Regions from separate parts of the Bacillus sp. JZ34 genome, predicted to be linked through region 1. Evidence: a T-box and tRNA genes for the amino acid it is inferred to sense, from the RefSeq annotation. Region 1 holds a T-box; the other holds one or more tRNA genes.

Region 1 (9,918 bases):
GCTGCGATAATCGGGGCAATAAACGCAAAGGATGAACCTAAGTAAGCCGGGATCTGTCCTTTTGTAATCAAGAGATATGCAAGCGTTCCTAGCCCGCTCGTTATAAGGGCCACGCCTGGGCTTAAGCCTACAAGCTTTGGCACGAGGATCGTCGCTCCGAACATGGCAAACAGATGCTGCAGGCTGAAAGTTATCCAATTCAAAGGTTTTGGTAATTCTCTGACACCAAGGTTCACTTTTTTCTGACTCATATTTTTTCCTCCTGATGGTTGACTCACTGTCTATGATGTCTTTATATCCTGAAAAGATTGTGCCCATTAAAAAAGCCTCTTTGCTTAAATTGCGCAAAGAGGCAGACAAAGATCCGCCGCATGGTGAGGCGGCATCTTTCGTTCTATCCCTCTTTGCAAACTCACTGGAATGCATTTAAAAAAGGATTGTCATTCACTTTTTATAAATCGCCGCAAGGTCGCGTCCGTCAACTTCTTCCAATTGAACCATGACCTTTTCGGTTTTCGATGTCGGGATGTTTTTCCCGATATAGTCGGCTCTGATCGGCAGCTCTCTGTGGCCGCGGTCGACAAGCACCGCGAGCTGGATGGATGAAGGCCGCCCGACATCAACGAGCGCATCCATGGCCGCTCTGACTGTCCGTCCCGTGTAAAGCACATCATCGACGACGATCACCTTTTGATCGGTGATGTCCGCCGGAATGTCCGCTCCTTTGACAAGCGGCTCTTCATTAGACGTTTTTTTGGAGAGATCATCCCTGTAAAGGGTGATGTCGAGCTCTCCTACGGTGACTTTGTTTCCTTCGATTTGCTCAATCCGTTCGGCAAGCCGTTTGGCCAGATAGATGCCTCTCGTTTTGATTCCGACAAGGATACAGTTGTTCATTCCTTTGTTTCGTTCAATCATTTCGTGGGCGATTCTTGTCAGCGCCCTTCTGATCGCCTGTTCGTCAAGCACAACAGCCTTTTCTTGTTCCTGCATGGCCAGCACCCCGCATCTTTTAAAGGATAAAACAAAAACCCCTTCTGCATAAAGGCAGAGAGGGGTCTTGAAACGAATTCATTGATTCGCTTGTCCGGTATCCTTCTCAGCCTCTCTGGACTGTGTTAAAGAATCTGATTTAACTGCATTTATTATTTCAAAAAAGAAAACGTCTGTCAACGTTTATTTCGAATTTTGTCGAGGAGATTTTTCATGTCATCAGGCAGAGGCGCCTCAAATTCAACATATTCTCCGGTACGCGGATGGTCAAATCCCAATACGCCCGCATGCAGCACCTGGCCATTGAAATCGACCGTCTTTTTCGGGCCGTATTTCGGATCTCCCGCCAGAGGAAAACCGATATATTTCATATGCACGCGAATTTGATGGGTTCGCCCCGTTTCAAGCTGGCATTCAACAACAGTGAAATCGTCGAACCGTTCGATCACTTCAAAATGAGTGACGGCATGCTTTCCATTTTCCCTTGTGACCGTCATACTCTGCCTGTCTTTTTTATCCCTGCCGATCGGCGCGTCGATCGTCCCGTGGTCATGCGGGATGACGCCGTGGACAAGCGCGGTGTATTTTCTCGTCACCGTTTTGTTGACAAGCTGATTCACGAGCGATTCATGCGCCATGTCGTTTTTGGCAACCATCAACAGACCTGAAGTGTCCTTATCAATCCGGTGGACGATGCCCGGCCTCATCACGCCGTTGATGCCTGACAGATCGTCACAATGCGCCATCAAACCGTTGACAAGCGTCCCCGTCAGATGGCCGGGAGCCGGATGAACCACCATTCCGCGCGGCTTGTTGACGACAAGAACGTCCTGATCCTCATAATAAATATCAAGATCCATCGGTTCAGCCGTGACATCAAGCGGTTCCGGTTCTGGAACATGGACTGACACCGCATCCCCATCCTGAACTTTATAATTGGCTTTGACCGCATTTCCGTTAACCAGCACGCGGTCTTCTTTAATCCACTGCTGCACCTGAGTCCGCGACCAATCCGCTTCAACTGCGGTCAAGTACTTGTCAATCCGTTCACCTTTATGTTCTTCATGAACGGTCATATCATAATGCTCCATGTTACAGCTCCTTCTTCTTCTTTCCGTCTAACAGCATTTGTATAAATAAGAGCAGGACACCGACGCATAAAGATGAATCGGCAATGTTGAAAATCGGATAATGATAATTGACGATCGTCACGTGTATAAAATCGACAACTTCTTGCCTGAACACGCGGTCGATAAAATTGCCGACAGCACCGCCAAGCATCAATCCGAGAGCGGTTCCGAGCAGGATTTGTCCTTTGGCATGTTTTTGAATGTAGTAAACAATGCCGATGATAACCGCCGTGGTAATGATGTAAAAAAACCACATCTGTCCGGCCAAAATGCCCCATGCTGCGCCTGTATTTCTGTGCGACGTAATTTGAAAGAAACCGTCGATGACGGGAATGCTTTCACCGTACTCCATTTTGCTGACGACCAGCCATTTTGTAAATTGATCGATACCGATAATGAGCACTGCAATTATGTAATAAGGCACAAACCGTTCCTCCAGTTTCTGTTTCTCTTCATTTAAGCATTTTAACAAGAAAAAGAAAAGGAGTAAAGGAATATTCATTGACATCCTGCAAGAGGGCAAAAGCCCTCCCCTCTTGCAGAATGTTATGAGTAGAGCGCCCGGTTGAACGTCTCATCCGTCTCAGCCCAAATAGGAAGCGTCTTTTTTTCAAACTGGGCATGATATAAAAAATCGTTCGCGGTGCGCGCCGTCGGCAGAATAGCCATTTTTTCCAGCGGAATTGCCTGATTCGTTTCTTCGCAAATGCCGTATGTTCCGTTTTCGATTTTTGAAAGGGCCAAAAGCACGTCCTGCAGCTCTTCTTTGACATGATACATAAGTGTTACCTGCTGATACGAATTGATGCCTTGAGAATCCTGCTGAAAAAAGGAGTATTCAAAAAGCCTTGCTTCCAGTTCTTCCTTCATTTGAAGAAGTTCGGTATGAATTGCCGCCAGCTGATCGTTCACGCCTACATCAACTCCTGCTCTTATCGTTTGTGACCTTAGTGTTACCGACAAAGCCGGTATCCAAGCCCAAAAGATTTTTCCTGACGTACAAAACGATGTCAGCAATGGCATCCTTTCTCCGGACTTTCACAGGATGTGCGTTCAGACAGGACGCCTGGGCAGGCCTGATAAGGTTTGGCGGCATATTAAAAGCGGTTCGGAAAAACTCCGAACCGCTTCGTGGTTAATTTTGATAATACGTCTTCACAATTCCGGCACAGCGAGGGCAAAGCTCCGGATGATCGGCATCCTGGCCGATTTCTTTGGACACCATGCGACACCGCTCACAAGTTTCGCCTTCTGCCTGAGCAACGACGATTTTTCCTGTGTCAAACGTCTGCGCACCTTCAGGCGCTTCGGCTTCCGTTCCGCCGATGAGAAGCTCTGACACGATGAACAGCTGTTTGACGTCTTCCTTGATCGAAGAAAGCAGCGCTTTTGCTTCTTCATTTGGATACAGCGTCAAGCTCGCAACCGAAGATTTTCCGATGATCTTTTCATTACGCGCTGTTTCAAGCGCTTTAAGAACATCGCCGCGAAGCTTCATGAAGCTGTCGAACTTCTCTTCCGTCTCTTTTGCATTTGGAATGTCTCTTGTTTCCGGCATATCGGTAAGCTGCACGCTTTTTTCCGATACGAATGTGAAGTGGCTCCACATTTCGTCAGCAGTATGCGGCAGGATCGGTGCGATCAGCTTGACAAGCCCGAGCAACGTTTCGTAAAAAACGGTCTGCATGCTGCGGCGGTCTTTATGATCGGCGTGTTCAATATAAACGACGTCTTTGGCAAAATCCATATAGAATGAGCTGAGCTCGATCGCGCAGAAGTTGTGGACAGCATGGTAAATGACCGAAAAATCATATTCTTCATATGCTTTTTTGACTTTTTCAATAAGGCTGTTCAGCTTGATCAAAATGTACTGATCGACTTCGCGAAGTTCTTCCACAGCGATTGCATCTTTCGCCGGGTCAAAATCAGCAATGTTTCCGTGAAGAAAACGGAACGTGTTGCGGATCTTCCGGTACACTTCTGCGACTTGCTTTAAGATCGCGTCAGATACGCGGACATCTGCTTGATAGTCGACAGATGCGACCCACAGTCTTAAAATATCGGCCCCGAACTGATTCATGATTTTTGCCGGAACAACGACATTGCCGAGTGATTTGCTCATCTTGCGGCCTTCTCCGTCAAGGGCAAAACCGTGTGACAGCACGCCTTTATATGGTGCTTTACCCGTTACGGCAACGGCTGTCGAAATCGATGAGTTAAACCAGCCGCGGTATTGGTCAGATCCTTCCAGATACAAGTCCGCAGGTCTTACAAGATCATCGCGCTCTTCCAGTACGGCCTGATGTGACGAACCTGAATCAAACCAGACATCCATGATGTCCTGTTCCTTTGTGAACTTGCCGTTCGGACTTCCCGGATGCGTAAAGCCTTCCGGAAGCAGTTCATTCGCTTCTTTTTCAAACCAAATGTTCGAACCGTGCTCCCTGAATAGTTCAGAAACGTGGTCGATCGTTTCATCCGTGATGATCGGCTCCCCATTTTCGGCATAAAATACCGGAATCGGCACGCCCCATGCGCGCTGTCTTGAGATACACCAGTCACCGCGGTCGCGGATCATATTGTAGAGGCGCGTTTCGCCCCATTCAGGCACCCATTTTGTTTCTTTCACCGCGTCAAGAAGCTCGTCTCTAAAGTCTTTGATAGAAGCGAACCATTGGGAGGTCGCGCGGAAAATGGTCGGTTTTTTCGTTCTCCAGTCGTGCGGATAGGAGTGGGTGATGAAATCGAGCTTCAGCAAAGCGCCTTTTTCTTCGAGCTGTTCTGTAATCGGTTTGTTGGCCTGATCGTAAAACAGTCCTTCAAAACCAGGGGCTTCGCTCGTCATATGTCCTTTTTCATCAACCGGGCAAAGCACGTCAAGTCCGTATTTCTGACCGATGATAAAGTCGTCTTCACCGTGTCCCGGAGCAGTATGAACACAGCCTGTACCGGCATCTGTAGTTACGTGTTCACCGAGCATAACAAGAGAATCTCTGCTGTATAAAGGATGAACCGCGACGATATGTTCCAGGTCTTTTCCTTTAACAGTTTGAACGACTTCATGATCTTCAAAGCCGATCGCTTTTGCCACGCTTTCAATCAATGCGCTTGCCATCACATAGCGCGCGCCTCCGGCAGCAACGACGCTGTACTCCAATTCAGGGTGTACGGCGATGCCGAGATTGGCCGGGATCGTCCACGGCGTTGTCGTCCAAATGACGATTTTTTCGCCGTTTGTTAATACACCTTTTCCATCTTTCACATCGAATGCAACATAGATAGACGGCGAGCGTTTATCATGGTATTCGATTTCAGCTTCAGCCAGAGCGGATTCGCTTGAAGGGGACCAGTAAACCGGCTTCTTCCCTTTGTAAATATAGCCTTTTTTCGCCATTTCGCCGAATACTTTAATTTGCTGCGCTTCAAACTCCGGCTTAAGGGTCACGTATGGGTTTTCCCAATCTCCTCTGACACCGAGGCGCTTAAATTGCGTTTTTTGTCCTTCGATTTGCTGCCATGCGTATTCTTCGCAAAGCTTGCGGAATTCGGCTACCGTCATTTCTTTGCGCTTCACTTTTTTGTTTTTCGTGAGCGCTGTTTCAATCGGCAGGCCGTGTGTATCCCAGCCCGGAACATACGGTGCATGATAGCCGCTCATCGATCTCGAACGGACGATGAAGTCCTTCAGTACTTTGTTGAGCGCATGGCCCATATGAATATCGCCGTTCGCATACGGAGGTCCGTCATGAAGCACGAACATCGGCCGGCCTTCGGTTCGTTTCTGAACGAGGCTGTAAATGTCCATATCTTCCCATTTCCCCTGGATTTCAGGTTCACGGTTCGGCAGGTTTCCTCTCATCGGAAAATCTGTTTTCGGCATTAAGAGCGTATCTTTATAATCCATTACCATTCCTCCAAAACATCTTTTCTAAAACAAAAAAAGCCTTTTCATCCCATAAGGGACGAGAAGGCTTTGATCTCGCGGTACCACCCTTTTAGACAAGCCGATTCGGCTTATCCGCTCAAACATCGTAACGTGATGGGACGTCCTTTCCTACTGGACGGTTCAGAAAGGAAACTTGAGGGCTGATTCACAACGATTCCAACAATCCCGGGCTTACACCGCCCCCGGGTCGCTTTCATTGTTTTCAGAAATCAATGTCTGTCCCTCTCAAACGTTTTTCACTCAATTTATGAACGTATTATATGCGAACGGATGACGATATGTCAAGAACGCAAATGAAATTCTATTCTTTTTCATCCATGACGGCGTCTACTTCGTATTCAAGCAAATGATCCCAGTCGTCGTTTTTCAACAGGTCAAGCTGCGCTTCGATCAACATTTGGAAACGGGTTCTGAACACTTTTGACTGCTTTTTCAGCTCTTCGATTTCCATCGCGATCTTTCTCGATTTTGAAAGAGACTCATTAATGATCCGGTCAGCGTTTTTCTCAGCTTCACGAATGATGAGCTTCGCTTCTTTCTCGGAATTGCGCTTTACGTCTTCGGCTGCTTCCTGTGCGACAAGGATCGATTTATTCAACGTCTCTTCGATCGTCGAAAAATGGCCGAGACGCTCGTCAAGCTCGTTCACCTTTGATTCAAGCTCATTTTTTTTGCGCAGAATGATCTCATAATCCTTTCTCACCTGGGACAGGAACTCGTTCACTTCATCTTCGTCATAGCCGCGGAACGCTTTTGTAAATGTTTTATTATGAATGTCATTTGGCGTCAAAGGCATGCTGCCCACCTCCATTATTTTTCTTTATGTACACTTGTCCTAGTCAACATTATAAAGCAAAATTCGACCGGGCGGAGAAAAAACTGTTAAAACGCGTCATTTTTGTTTTTCAAACGTCAATCTCCATTTGCCCTTCTTCGTTTTGCCGTCAATGTTTTTCATCCTGAACCGGCCAAACCCCCGGATCGAAACCATATCCCCTTCCGCCAGTGCATATGAAGGGTCTTCAATGACTTTCCAGTTCACTTTCACGAGGCCATTTTTCACGAGAACCTGTGCTTTTTGCCGGGATTGCCTGCTCATTGCCGAGCAAATCGCATCAAGCCTCAAAGATGAAACCGTATCATCCCTTATTTCGACATCCTGCTCCGGTACTTTAAGCTTAGAAAGCGGAATTTTTTCAAGGGAAACTTTCACCTTGCCGATTTGTGTCAGCTGGGTGAAAACAAAATCAGCGACTTCTTCCGAACAGATAAACTGCCATGTCCCGTCCGAAAAGATCAGGTCGCCGAACTTTTGGCGCCTCAATCCGATGCCCATCAATGAGCCGAGAAGCTCGCGATGCTCGATGGAGGCGAATTTTTGCGGATAGATGACTTCCCAGCCCTGAAGCTGAAAATCTTCGGCAGACGGCTCGGCATATTCAGGGAATAGTAAAGCCCTCTTTCGTTCGGCCTCAGGGAAGCCCCCGAAAAATTCAAGCCTCACTTCGTCCGACTGACCGATGACAGATTGCAGGATCACCTGTTCCCGCGGGTCCAAAAAATCGGTCAGCTTCATCCGGTACTGTTCCGCCACGATTCTTTTCCACTCAAGAGCCTGGTCGATAAACGGCTCTTCGTCTTTTCTGAAATGCTGGTAAATATCGCTCATTGTCTTTCCTTTCTATGTAAAGAGGCCTGGCCTACAGCCAAGCCCGATACTCGGCCCGCAAAGATTGAAGGCACGCTCCTGAACCACGGCGCCGCTGCCTGCGGTAAGTCTTACGGGAGATCGGCATAATGTCTTTAAAAAGCGCCGAGCATTCTGAAAACCGCAAGAAGCCCTGCATCTGCGAACCGCAGGATGAAAATCGCCACGAGCGGAGAAATATCAATCATCCCGAGCGGAGGAATAATCCTTCTGAACGGTTCGAGATAAGGCTCGCAAAGTGAAGCAAGCACCCGGCCGAATGAAGACTCCCTTGCATTAGGCACCCAAGACATAAAAATGTAAATAATGAGCGCAAACGAATAGACGGTTATAAGCGTGCTTAAAATTTGATAAAGTAGGATCATCTGCGATTTACCACCTCTGATGTTCTTCTTCTATGAGCTCGGAAATCGTGCCGGAGACATCGACGTTTTCAGGCGTGCATAAAAAGATGTCCGCTCCGATCCGCTGAATATCGCCGCCGAGAGCATATACAGTTCCGCTCAAGAAATCAACGATTCTTTTCGCCTGATCGTGCTGAATGCGCTGCAGGTTCACGACGACGGCGCGCCGGTTTTTGATATGGTCTGCGATTTCCTGGGCTTCCGCGTACACCCGAGGCTCACTTAACACTACTTTAGAAGATTTCTGAACGCTTTGCAAACTTACGACATTCTGCTTCCCAGCCGCTTTAGACTGGTAGGCGGTTCTGTCTTTCGATTCATGCTCTTCAGGGATTTCCTCCCTGTCTGTTTCAATGTACTCGTATTCGTATTCCTCATCATCCAAGGAAAAAAAGTTTTTAAATTTGTTTTTCAAACTCATGATTGTCCACCTCCAGTTTCATTTCCGACTAAGGAAGATCCGATTCTGACGAATGTCGCGCCTTCCTCGACTGCGATCGTATAGTCGTTAGACATCCCCATCGAAAGCTCGCTGCACGGGGCGTTCCATTGACCGAGCCCGCGAACCTCGTCGCGCAGCTCTCTCAGCAAGCGAAAACAGCTTCTGATTGCCGTCTCGTCATCCGTAAAAGGAGCCATCGTCATTAATCCCGCAATCCGGATGTTTTCATATGCAGACAGTTTTTTTACAAAAGAAAGAACCTCTTCTTTTGCCATGCCGTGTTTTGAAGATTCAAGAGATGTGTTGACCTGAACAAAACAGTCAATCGGTTTTTTTGCCCTCTTCTGAATCTCGTCGGCCAATGAAAGCCTGTCTAAAGAATGGATATATGAGACATGATCGATGATTGCTTTTACCTTTCTCGTCTGCAGGGTTCCGATAAAATGCCATACCGGTTCGCTGTCTTTCAGAGCGTCGAGCTTGTGAAGCAGTCCGGTATCGCGGTTTTCTCCCAAATGTCTGATTCCTGCATCAAGCGCTGCCTGCGCCCGTTCCGGGGAAACATATTTCGTGACAGCGATGACGGATATTTCGTCGGGCGTTCTTCCCGCTTTGATACACGCTTCGTTGATCCTGTCATTTATATGTCGTAAATTGCTTTTCACATCCACCTGTAAGCTATACCTCCTTTAATCCGATGAAGGACATCATCCGTCCGGTTTTTCCCCGGTCTCTCCGATGGGAGAAAAACAGTGAATGCTCGCAGCTCGTACAAAGGGAACTCACCTTGATCTGGCCGTTTGGAATTCCGGCGTGTACAAGCAGCTGCCTGTTCACTTCTTTTAATTCGAGACGGTACTCCCCTTCTTTTATCGTCAAAAAGGCTTTGTCTTCTCGCTGAAGAGGAAGATTCCTGATTTTGTCTATTACATGATCGTCGACAGTGTAGCAGCACGAGCCGATCGCAGGCCCGATCACGGCGTGGATGTCTGCGGGATTTGATCCTTCCCGGCTGACCCACGTGTCAACCATGCTGGCTGCGATCCCGAGCGCGGTGCCTTTCCAGCCCGCGTGAGCGATTCCGGCCAGCGAGCGGACCGGATCGTAAAAATAAACAGGAACGCAGTCGGCAAAGCAAAGCGCCAAAAACAGGTTTGGCCTGTCTGTATAAAGTCCGTCCGTAGCCTTCAGCGCCGTATCGTATCGGAAAGCGCCGCTGGCGCGATCGCTATCCGTCACTTTTTGAATCCGGTCTTCATGCGTCTGATCGGCAAATACCCAGTCGTGCAGATCGG
Region 2 (9,918 bases), 1.6 Mb from region 1:
GCGCTGATATGTTCCCTGACCATGATGCCGAGCGTCTGATACTGGTCAAGCGTAGAAGAGTCCCGAAAGCTTTTTCCGCACAACCGTTCAAGACGCTTCAAAAAGCATTGTTTAAAGCTTTCTTTACACGAGAACATGGCGCTTCCCCCTTTATCTCCCGGCTGTATAACTGCTGATACTGACGGGCTGACAAAGCCCAGCTGACATCATGTGTCATGGCTTTTTGAACGATGCTGCCCCATTCTTCTTTCCGGTGATATATAGACAGTGCTCTTTTAATCGTATACTTCATATCATGGGCGTTAAAATGGGCGAACGTAAAACCGTTGCCTTCACCGTTTGTTTCCTGGTAAGCGGTCACTGTATCGTGAAGCCCGCCTGTTTCCCTGACAACCGGAACCGCTCCGTATCTAAGGGCAATCAGCTGCCCAAGACCGCACGGCTCGAATTTTGAAGGCATCAGGAAAAGATCGCTGCCGGCATAAATCTTGCGGCTGAGCGGTTCATGAAAACCGATATACGCCTTGCACCGCTCCGGAAAAGCCTGCTCCATATAGCGAAAATAATTTTCATATTCCGCTTCTCCGGTTCCTAAAACGAGCAGCTGCATGTCTTCTTCTTGAAACAGTTCGTGCAATACCCGCTTGATCAAATCGATGCCTTTTTGCTTCGTCAGCCTTGTCACCATGCTGATGAGCGGAATGTCTTCATTCACCGGCAGACCGAATGTCTTCTGGATCACAGCTTTATTTTTCCGTTTTCCGTCACGGTTGACGGCATCGTAATGATAATCGATGTGAGGATCATTTAAAGGGTCGTACAGTTCATCATCAATCCCGTTTAAAATGCCGGTCAGCACATCCTTCTTGTCTGCCAGCACCCCTTCAAGCCGCTCGCCGTAGTATGGAGTCAAAATTTCATTGCTGTACGTCGGACTGACCGTTGTCACCTGATCAGCGGCAATAATGCCGCCTTTCATATAATTGATGTGTCCATAAAACTCGAGCTTTTCCGTTGTGAAGTGGGAAATGTCAAGGCCGAGCAAGTCATGGACCGCTTCCTTCGGAAAAATCCCCTGAAATTGAAGGTTATGAATGGTGAATACGCTTTTCATGCGCTGATAGAACGGTTTTTTTTGATATTCCTCTTTTAATAAATAATTGATCATCCCTGCGTGCCAATCATGGGTATGGATGACATCAGCATCAAAATTCAGCGCGTATAATGCTTCCAAAACGGCCCGCGAGAAAAAAGCAAACCGTTCTCCATCATCATAATGGCCGTAGAGGGAATCCCGGTTAAAATAATACTCATGATCTAGAAAATAATAAGAAATTCCGTCATGTTCAAGGTGTTCAATGCCGCAAAACTGCCTGCGCCACCCGACGCGAACTTCGCATTCAGCCGTTTTAACCATCCTTCTTCTGAAATCTTCCGCAATCAAGCTGTATTTCGGCATCATGACAGCCGTTTCTATTCCTAAAAGGGCGAGTTCTTTCGGGAGCGCACCGGCGACATCGGCGAGCCCGCCTGATTTAACAAACGGCACACATTCAGAGACAGCGAATAAGACTTTCAAGAGTTCATCAGCGCTCCTTGTACGGCTCCTTTTTTTATGATGAAAGGGAGGCTCATAGTGCCGGACATTTCGATATGATGGCCGACTTTGACATCCTTGTCGCAGATGACGTGCTCCAGTCGGCAGTTTTCTCCAATCCTTGTTTTTTGCATAATCACGCTGTTTTTAATGGTCGTTCCTTTTCCTACGTGAACTCCTCTGAACAAGACCGAATTTTCAACCTCGCCTTCGATGACGCAGCCGTTAGCGATAATCGATTGCTTTACCCTGCTGTTTTTAGCGTATTTTACTGGAGGATCGTTTTTTATTTTTGTGTAGACAGGCTGGCTCATATGAAAGACTTGCTCCCGAAACACAGGCTGGATGAGGTTCAAACTATGAAAAAGGTAGCTTTCAGGAGAGTCGATCACGGCGGTATACCCCGAATGCTCATAGCTGTTGACGGATAGCGAACCACGCTCTTTCCGGCAGACTTCCTCAAAAGATTGCGCTCCTCCGGCGCAATGCCCTTCAACCATCTCCCTCAACAGACTTTTTTTCGTGACATACAAACCTAAAGGTTTTCCTTCTTGACAAACTTCAGTCAGATCACACCCAGATTCAAGGTGCTGGTTGAGCACTTCTTGAAAAGGAATGTGACAGACCGTATAGCTGTTTGCCACAGCAGCATATGGCTGAGTACTTCTTTGAAAATAATCGAGATGCTCGGCAAATTGCCGAAACGAACCAAGCCCGACATGCTCATCATGGGGAATCGAAGACGGAAGAAAGAAAAGACCGTCCCTTTTCCTGTTTAAATCCCACTCTTTTCCCGATCCTAAATGATCCATCAAGGAACGGTACGGAGACTTGGAAAATACAGCGACACTCCGAATGCCTGCATGAACCATGCCTGACAACGCAAAATCGATCAGCCGGTACCTTCCTGCAAACGGAACGGCTCCGATCGAACGTCCGGCCGTTAAATCCTGAAGAGAGTGCTGGTTGACAGCTGCATCAATAATCCCCAGCATTTGTTTATTCATTGGCACCATCCGCCTCTCCGTGTTGTTTAAACAACCTTATGTTTTTTGACATATTCCTCTGTGATCAGCAGGATTTCGCCATCTTCCGCCTTCGCGTGAAATCCGTCCGGAATTCGTATTCCTGCCGATACAATAGCATTTTCGATCTCAACATGCTCTCCAATTGAAACGTCATGCATCACGACTGAACGTTTGATCGCGGAATGTCTGCCGATTGCAACGCGCTGAAAGATAACCGAACGGGTGACAGCTCCATATACGGCGCACCCTTCGCTAATGAGCGATTCTTTGATGTCCGCCTGCTCGGCAACAAACTGCGGCGGTAGGTTCGGAGCGACGGAATAAATCCGCCAGTTCCGTTCGAACAGGTCAAGTGGAGGATGATCTCCAAGCAGATCCATATTAGCTTCCCATAAACTTCTGACCGTACCGACATCCTTCCAGTACCCTTTAAACGGATAAGCGTTCAGCTGCTTCTTTTCCTCGAGAAGAGCCGGTATGATATCTTTACCGAAATCGTGGCTTGAGCCGGATTTTTTTTCATCGCGTTCAAGCGCCTCTTCAAGCACGCTCCATTTGAAAACGTAGACACCCATCGATGCCAAGTTGCTCTTCGGGTATTTCGGCTTTTCCTCGAAGCTTGTAATCTCCATCTTGTCATTCGTATGAAGGATACCGAAACGGCCGGCTTCTGCCCAGCTCACTTCGATGACGGCAATGGTGGCGTCAGCCTGTTTCTCCACGTGGTATTCGAGCATTTTTCCGTAATCCATTTTGTAGATATGATCTCCTGATAGGATGAGTACATGTTCAGGCTGAAGCTCTTTTAAAAAATGGCGGTTTTCATAAATCGCGCTTGCCGTTCCTTTGTACCACTTCACTTCTGACGCTTCTGCATAAGGGGACAAAATGGAGACCCCGCCGTCATTGCGGTCAAGATCCCATGGCTCGCCGATGCCGATATATGAGTTTAATAAAAGCGGTTGGTATTGAGTCAGCACACCGACATGATGAATTCCCGAGTTGGCGCAGTTGCTGAGGGCAAAATCGATGATTCTGTACTTGCCGCCAAATGGAACGGCCGGTTTTGCGAGGTTTTTCGTTAAGGCATTCAGCCTGCTTCCCTTGCCGCCAGCCAAAAGCATAGCCACACATTGTTCTTTCATCCCTTTTTCGCTCCTCTCTTTTTGACTGCTCTGAAAACCGCAGCTCCCAGCGGAGGGACTGTCATGCTGATGCTGTATGGTTTGCCGTGCAGAACGCCTGCTTTTGCTTGAAGGCGTTTCGGGTTGATTTGGTGTGAACCTCCGTATTTTACATCATCGCTGTTAAGCACTTCGATATATTCGGTTTGAAAAGGGACGCCGACCTGATATTCGTGATAAACGGAAGGCGTAAAATTGCAGACGATAATCAACGCTTCACCGGGCTGTTTTCCATAGCGGATAAACGATACAATCGACTGTTCCGCATTGTTGACGTCAATCCACTCGAATCCTTGCTGCCGATGATCATTTTCATACAGAATACGGCTTTTTTTGTAGAGGTGAAGAGCCTCCTTTGTAAACATCCGGGCCTTGCAGTGCATGTCAAAATCGTCCAAGAACCAATCGAGCTCTTCTTCGTCTTTCCATTCATCAAATTGAGCAAACTCACCGCCCATAAAGAGAAGTTTTTTTCCCGGGTGCAGCGTAAAATAACTGATCAGCAGGCGGTACTGGGCGAATTTCTGCCAGTAATCGCCGGGCATCTTATGAAGCAGAGACTTTTTGCCGTATACCACTTCATCATGGGAGAACGGCAGGATGTAATTTTCTGAGTAGGCATACATTAAGGAGAATGAAACAAGATGATGCAGGTGTTTTCTTTGTTCTGGGGAAGCTTCCATATAGGTTAATACATCGTTCATCCAACCCATATTCCACTTATAATTAAACCCGAGACCGCCTGCATAGGTCGGATGCGTCACAAGCGGCCAGTCTGTGGAGTCCTCAGCAATCATTAAAAAGTGGGGATCTTTTGCAAAAACCTGTTCATTTAAAGTTTGAATAAATTCGACGGCAAAGCCGTTCGCTTCAGCCTGAGGACGGTTTGGCCAATACAGGAGGTTTGCAACTGCATCGACTCGAAATCCATCTATATGATACATCTCGATCCAATACAACGCATTCGAGATTAAAAAACTGCGAACTTCTCGTTTTCCGAGGTCAAAATTGGCGGTCCCCCATTCCCAATTTTCCCTGTCATGCTCATGTGAATATTCATACAGCGGCATACCGTCAAACAAATACAAGCCGTGGTCATCTTTGCAGAAATGGCCGGGAACCCAATCCATAATAACGCCGATCTCATGCTGATGGCACTGATCGATAAAATACATCAAGTCATGCGGTTCGCCATATCTGCTCGTCGGACTGTAGTACCCCGTTGTCTGATAGCCCCATGAACGGTCAAACGGGTGCTCTGTCAACGGCATCAGCTCGATATGTGTGAATCCGTGTTCTTTAACGTAAGGAATGACTGTTTCGCTCAGTTCCCGGTATGTGAAAAAACGCCCATCCGCTTTCTTTTTCCACGAACCGACATGAAGCTCGTAGATGGAAATCGGTGTTTCATATACGTTTTTTTGTTTCTTTTTCTTTTGCCACTTTCGGTCGCCCCATGGGTATCCGGCCAATTGATAAGTGATCGATGCCGTTTTCGGCCTGACTTCAGAAAAAAAAGCATAGGGATCGGCCTTCAATTTTGTTTCATTTGCGGCTGTGATCATTTCATATTTATACAGCTCCCCTTCTCCGATGCCGGGGATAAACAGTTCCCATATGCCTTCCTGATGACGCTTCTCCATTTGATGCCGGGCACCGGACCAGCCGTTAAACGTTCCGGCGATTCGAACTTTCTTCGCATGAGGGGCCCAAACACAGAACCGAAAACCTTGGCAGCCGTCCTGTTCCATTTGATGAGCGCCGAAAAATCTGTAGCATTCATAAAGCCGACCTTCATGAAAGAGATGCGCTTTAATATCCGAGGCACTCACACCAGCCATTGATTTCATCCTTTCTGCCACTATATTTAAAGATTACTCTTTTATTCGCATAATATGGCTTGATCCCTTTTATGAAAGCGCTTCTTTTTATTGACAAAGTTCAACAATATCCTTTTTGAACATTGACTGAAGTCATACAGGCATAAAAAAACTCCGCATCATAATGATGCAGAGTTTAACATGATGACCCGTACGGGATTCGAACCCGTGTTACCGCCGTGAAAGGGCGGTGTCTTAACCACTTGACCAACGGGCCTTATTAAAAAAATGGCGGAGAAGGAGGGATTTGAACCCTCGCGCCGCTTACGCGACCTACACCCTTAGCAGGGGCGCCTCTTCAGCCACTTGAGTACTTCTCCATGGCTCCGCAGGCAGGATTCGAACCTGCGACCGATCGGTTAACAGCCGATAGCTCTACCACTGAGCTACTGCGGAATATCATGGTGGGCCTGAATGGACTCGAACCATCGACCTCACGCTTATCAGGCGTGCGCTCTAACCAGCTGAGCTACAGGCCCATGATATACAAATGGAGCGGGTGATGGGAATCGAACCCACGACATCAGCTTGGAAGGCTGAGGTTTTACCACTAAACTACACCCGCATTTCGCATGGGGCGGTTGATGGGAATCGAACCCACGAATGCCAGAGCCACAATCTGGTGCGTTAACCACTTCGCCACAACCGCCGCAATATATAAAATTGTAAAATGGTGGCTCGGGACGGAATCGAACCGCCGACACACGGATTTTCAGTCCGTTGCTCTACCAACTGAGCTACCGAGCCTTTATTAAATGGCGGTCCGGACGGGACTCGAACCCGCGACCTCCTGCGTGACAGGCAGGCATTCTAACCAACTGAACTACCGGACCATTTTGGCAATGAATTTAAATTTGGTTGCGGGGGCAGGATTTGAACCTGCGACCTTCGGGTTATGAGCCCGACGAGCTACCGAACTGCTCCACCCCGCGATGATCAAAACAATAATAGATATATGGCGGAGGAAGAGGGATTCGAACCCCCGCGGGCTTTGACACCCCTGTCGGTTTTCAAGACCGATCCCTTCAGCCAGACTTGGGTATTCCTCCGTAACAATGGTGGACCTTGTAGGACTCGAACCTACGACCGGACGGTTATGAGCCGTCTGCTCTAACCAACTGAGCTAAAGGTCCTTTAATAGCGGCGGAGGGAATCGAACCCCCGACCTCACGGGTATGAACCGTACGCTCTAGCCAGCTGAGCTACACCGCCATGGTGAATATTAAAGATAACAAAGTGGAGCCTAGCGGGATCGAACCGCTGACCTCCTGCGTGCAAAGCAGGCGCTCTCCCAGCTGAGCTAAGGCCCCAAATAATGGTCGGGAAGACAGGATTCGAACCTGCGACCCCATGGTCCCAAACCATGTGCTCTACCAAGCTGAGCTACTTCCCGTTATATAATGGCGCGCCCGAGAGGAGTCGAACCCCTAACCTTTTGATCCGTAGTCAAACGCTCTATCCAATTGAGCTACGGGCGCATAGATGATCAAGCGGAAGACGGGATTCGAACCCGCGACCCCCACCTTGGCAAGGTGGTGTTCTACCACTGAACTACTTCCGCAAAATAGATTGGCAATGCGGATGAAGGGACTTGAACCCCCACGTCTTTAAAAGACACTAGAGCCTGATTCTAGCGCGTCTGCCAATTCCGCCACATCCGCATGAAAATGGTGAGCCATGAAGGACTCGAACCTTCGACCCTCTGATTAAAAGTCAGATGCTCTACCAACTGAGCTAATGGCTCCAATACTGCAATGAAAGCTGAAGACTTTTTCGAAAGCTATCTGTCTTTTTTCAGCAACTTTTATATTGTATCATAAAATCGTGGTGCCGGCAAGAGGACTTGAACCCCCAACCTACTGATTACGATTCAGTTGCTCTACCAATTGAGCTACACCGGCCCATTCCAAAATGAATGGTGGAGGATGACGGGATCGAACCGCCGACCCTCTGCTTGTAAGGCAGATGCTCTCCCAGCTGAGCTAATCCTCCTCGTCAGTTGTTGGAGTAACTCTCGATCTGACAAGGACTATTATATACGGGAATACACCCATTTGTAAAGGCTATATTAAAAAAATTTTATTTTCAGTTTATTCTATCATAACAAGACGAATGTGCACACATCGTTCCGCTTAATCCGTATATTGCATCAAAAGCTTCAGAGCAACATTTATCCCTATGTACTGCTTATAATAGGTTCTTCAGACGCTCCGTGAATTCCTGTCTTTTCCCCATAGCAAATTTGTATTCGAATTGATTTTTCAAAACAATTTTAAGTCCTTTTCGAGCGATAAGCAATGTATTTGGCTTCTCGACTCTCTCTATCCCAACTCTTAATACCAAGCGGCGTGTTTTGAAAATGAGTGTTGTACGGCTCAAAATATATGCCTTCATTTGTCAATTTTAAAACTGTTCAATACCTCAAAATCCCTTTTCCGGAACATCCATCTTTTGCTCCTCTATTTGCATGAGTTTCACTGCCTTACATCACTGATCTTATACATGCCGATGTGTTGATTGACTCCATATTTCGCTATTTCCCTATGGAATTCGCACTGAACCGCCAGATCGCGAGCCTGAAGAGGTGAAAGCAAGTTTGCCTATTGTTTCGCAGTTTCGCGCATCACTGAAGGGTTAAAAGCGCTATATCAATAAAAAAGACCAGCTGATATCAGCTGGTCTTTTTAAGTGCTTGGCGGCGTCCTACTCTCACAGGGGGAAGCCCCCAACTACCATCGGCGCTGAAGAGCTTAACTTCCGTGTTCGGCATGGGAACGGGTGTGACCTCTTCGCTATCGCCACCAAACTATTTGCCTTCAGGACGAAGGTACTGGGCGTTCCTCACAGGATGTGAGGGCCTTTAGCCGAGTTTCCTTGCCTTTGGCTTTCTGAGAGCATTCTCTCAAAACTAGATAACGGTCAGACATTCACAAATATTTAGGTTAAGTCCTCGATCGATTAGTATCTGTCAGCTCCATGTGTCGCCACACTTCCACCTCAGACCTATCAACCTGATCATCTTTCAGGGATCTTACTTCCTTGCGGAATGGGAAATCTCATCTTGAGGGGGGCTTCATGCTTAGATGCTTTCAGCACTTATCCCGTCCGCACATAGCTACCCAGCGATGCCCTTGGCAGAACAACTGGTACACCAGCGGTGCGTCCATCCCGGTCCTCTCGTACTAAGGACAGCTCCTCTCAAATTTCCTGCGCCCGCGACGGATAGGGACCGAACTGTCTCACGACGTTCTGAACCCAGCTCGCGTACCGCTTTAATGGGCGAACAGCCCAACCCTTGGGACCGACTACAGCCCCAGGATGCGATGAGCCGACATCGAGGTGCCAAACCTCCCCGTCGATGTGGACTCTTGGGGGAGATAAGCCTGTTATCCCCGGGGTAGCTTTTATCCGTTGAGCGATGGCCCTTCCATGCGGAACCACCGGATCACTAAGCCCGACTTTCGTCCCTGCTCGACTTGTAGGTCTCGCAGTCAAGCTCCCTTGTGCCTTTACACTCTGCGAATGATTTCCAACCATTCTGAGGGAACCTTTGGGCGCCTCCGTTACCTTTTAGGAGGCGACCGCCCCAGTCAAACTGCCCACCTGACACTGTCTCCCCGCCCGATAAGGGCGGCGGGTTAGAAGGTCAATACAGCCAGGGTAGTATCCCACCGATGCCTCCACCGAAGCTGGCGCTCCGGTTTCCAAGGCTCCTACCTATCCTGTACAAGCTGTACCAACATTCAATATCAGGCTGCAGTAAAGCTCCACGGGGTCTTTCCGTCCTGTCGCGGGTAACCTGCATCTTCACAGGTACTATAATTTCACCGAGTCTCTCGTTGAGACAGTGCCCAGATCGTTGCGCCTTTCGTGCGGGTCGGAACTTACCCGACAAGGAATTTCGCTACCTTAGGACCGTTATAGTTACGGCCGCCGTTTACTGGGGCTTCAATTCGCACCTTCGCTTACGCTAAGCGCTCCTCTTAACCTTCCAGCACCGGGCAGGCGTCAGCCCCTATACTTCGCCTTACGGCTTCGCAGAGACCTGTGTTTTTGCTAAACAGTCGCCTGGGCCTATTCACTGCGGCTCTCTCGGGCTTGCACCCTAACAGAGCACCCCTTCTCCCGAAGTTACGGGGTCATTTTGCCGAGTTCCTTAACGAGAGTTCTCTCGATCACCTTAGGATTCTCTCCTCGCCTACCTGTGTCGGTTTGCGGTACGGGCACCT

Evidence for each region. The T-box of region 1 lies ahead of ileS (isoleucine--tRNA ligase). A T-box ahead of a tRNA ligase gene usually reads a tRNA of that ligase, here a tRNA-Ile.
Region 2: it encodes a tRNA-Ile, which carries the amino acid that the T-box ahead of ileS (isoleucine--tRNA ligase) is inferred to sense. The anticodon was not compared.

The regions. Positions count from the first base shown of each region.
Region 1 covers NZ_CP096403.1:2,635,961-2,645,878, forward strand. The annotation lists gene pyrP (uracil permease PyrP) at 1-251, opposite strand, end outside; gene pyrR (bifunctional pyr operon transcriptional regulator/uracil phosphoribosyltransferase PyrR) at 445-993, opposite strand; gene M1D90_RS13265 (RluA family pseudouridine synthase) at 1,170-2,084, opposite strand; gene lspA (signal peptidase II) at 2,086-2,547, opposite strand; gene M1D90_RS13275 (TraR/DksA family transcriptional regulator) at 2,670-3,035, opposite strand; gene ileS (isoleucine--tRNA ligase) at 3,259-6,027, opposite strand; T-box leader at 6,079-6,308, opposite strand; gene M1D90_RS13285 (DivIVA domain-containing protein) at 6,371-6,865, opposite strand; gene M1D90_RS13290 (YlmH family RNA-binding protein) at 6,962-7,738, opposite strand; gene M1D90_RS13295 (YggT family protein) at 7,873-8,139, opposite strand; gene sepF (cell division protein SepF) at 8,150-8,602, opposite strand; gene M1D90_RS13305 (YggS family pyridoxal phosphate-dependent enzyme) at 8,599-9,294, opposite strand; gene pgeF (peptidoglycan editing factor PgeF) at 9,302-9,918, opposite strand, start outside.
Region 2 covers NZ_CP096403.1:1,054,366-1,064,283, reverse strand. The annotation lists gene M1D90_RS05370 (glycogen/starch/alpha-glucan phosphorylase) at 1-137, opposite strand, end outside; gene glgA (glycogen synthase GlgA) at 98-1,579, opposite strand; gene M1D90_RS05360 (GlgC family sugar phosphate nucleotidyltransferase) at 1,576-2,604, opposite strand; gene M1D90_RS05355 (glucose-1-phosphate adenylyltransferase) at 2,631-3,770, opposite strand; gene glgB (1,4-alpha-glucan branching enzyme) at 3,767-5,650, opposite strand; tRNA gene M1D90_RS05345 (tRNA-Glu) at 5,835-5,906, opposite strand; tRNA gene M1D90_RS05340 (tRNA-Ser) at 5,919-6,009, opposite strand; tRNA gene M1D90_RS05335 (tRNA-Asn) at 6,011-6,085, opposite strand; tRNA gene M1D90_RS05330 (tRNA-Ile) at 6,092-6,168, opposite strand; tRNA gene M1D90_RS05325 (tRNA-Gly) at 6,181-6,254, opposite strand; tRNA gene M1D90_RS05320 (tRNA-His) at 6,263-6,338, opposite strand; tRNA gene M1D90_RS05315 (tRNA-Phe) at 6,361-6,436, opposite strand; tRNA gene M1D90_RS05310 (tRNA-Asp) at 6,446-6,522, opposite strand; tRNA gene M1D90_RS05305 (tRNA-Met) at 6,545-6,621, opposite strand; tRNA gene M1D90_RS05300 (tRNA-Ser) at 6,646-6,738, opposite strand; tRNA gene M1D90_RS05295 (tRNA-Ile) at 6,746-6,822, opposite strand; tRNA gene M1D90_RS05290 (tRNA-Met) at 6,828-6,901, opposite strand; tRNA gene M1D90_RS05285 (tRNA-Ala) at 6,927-6,999, opposite strand; tRNA gene M1D90_RS05280 (tRNA-Pro) at 7,006-7,082, opposite strand; tRNA gene M1D90_RS05275 (tRNA-Arg) at 7,091-7,167, opposite strand; tRNA gene M1D90_RS05270 (tRNA-Gly) at 7,179-7,250, opposite strand; tRNA gene M1D90_RS05265 (tRNA-Leu) at 7,266-7,350, opposite strand; tRNA gene M1D90_RS05260 (tRNA-Lys) at 7,358-7,433, opposite strand; tRNA gene M1D90_RS05255 (tRNA-Thr) at 7,515-7,590, opposite strand; tRNA gene M1D90_RS05250 (tRNA-Val) at 7,606-7,681, opposite strand; rRNA gene rrf (5S ribosomal RNA) at 8,380-8,495, opposite strand; rRNA gene M1D90_RS05240 (23S ribosomal RNA) at 8,628-9,918, opposite strand, start outside.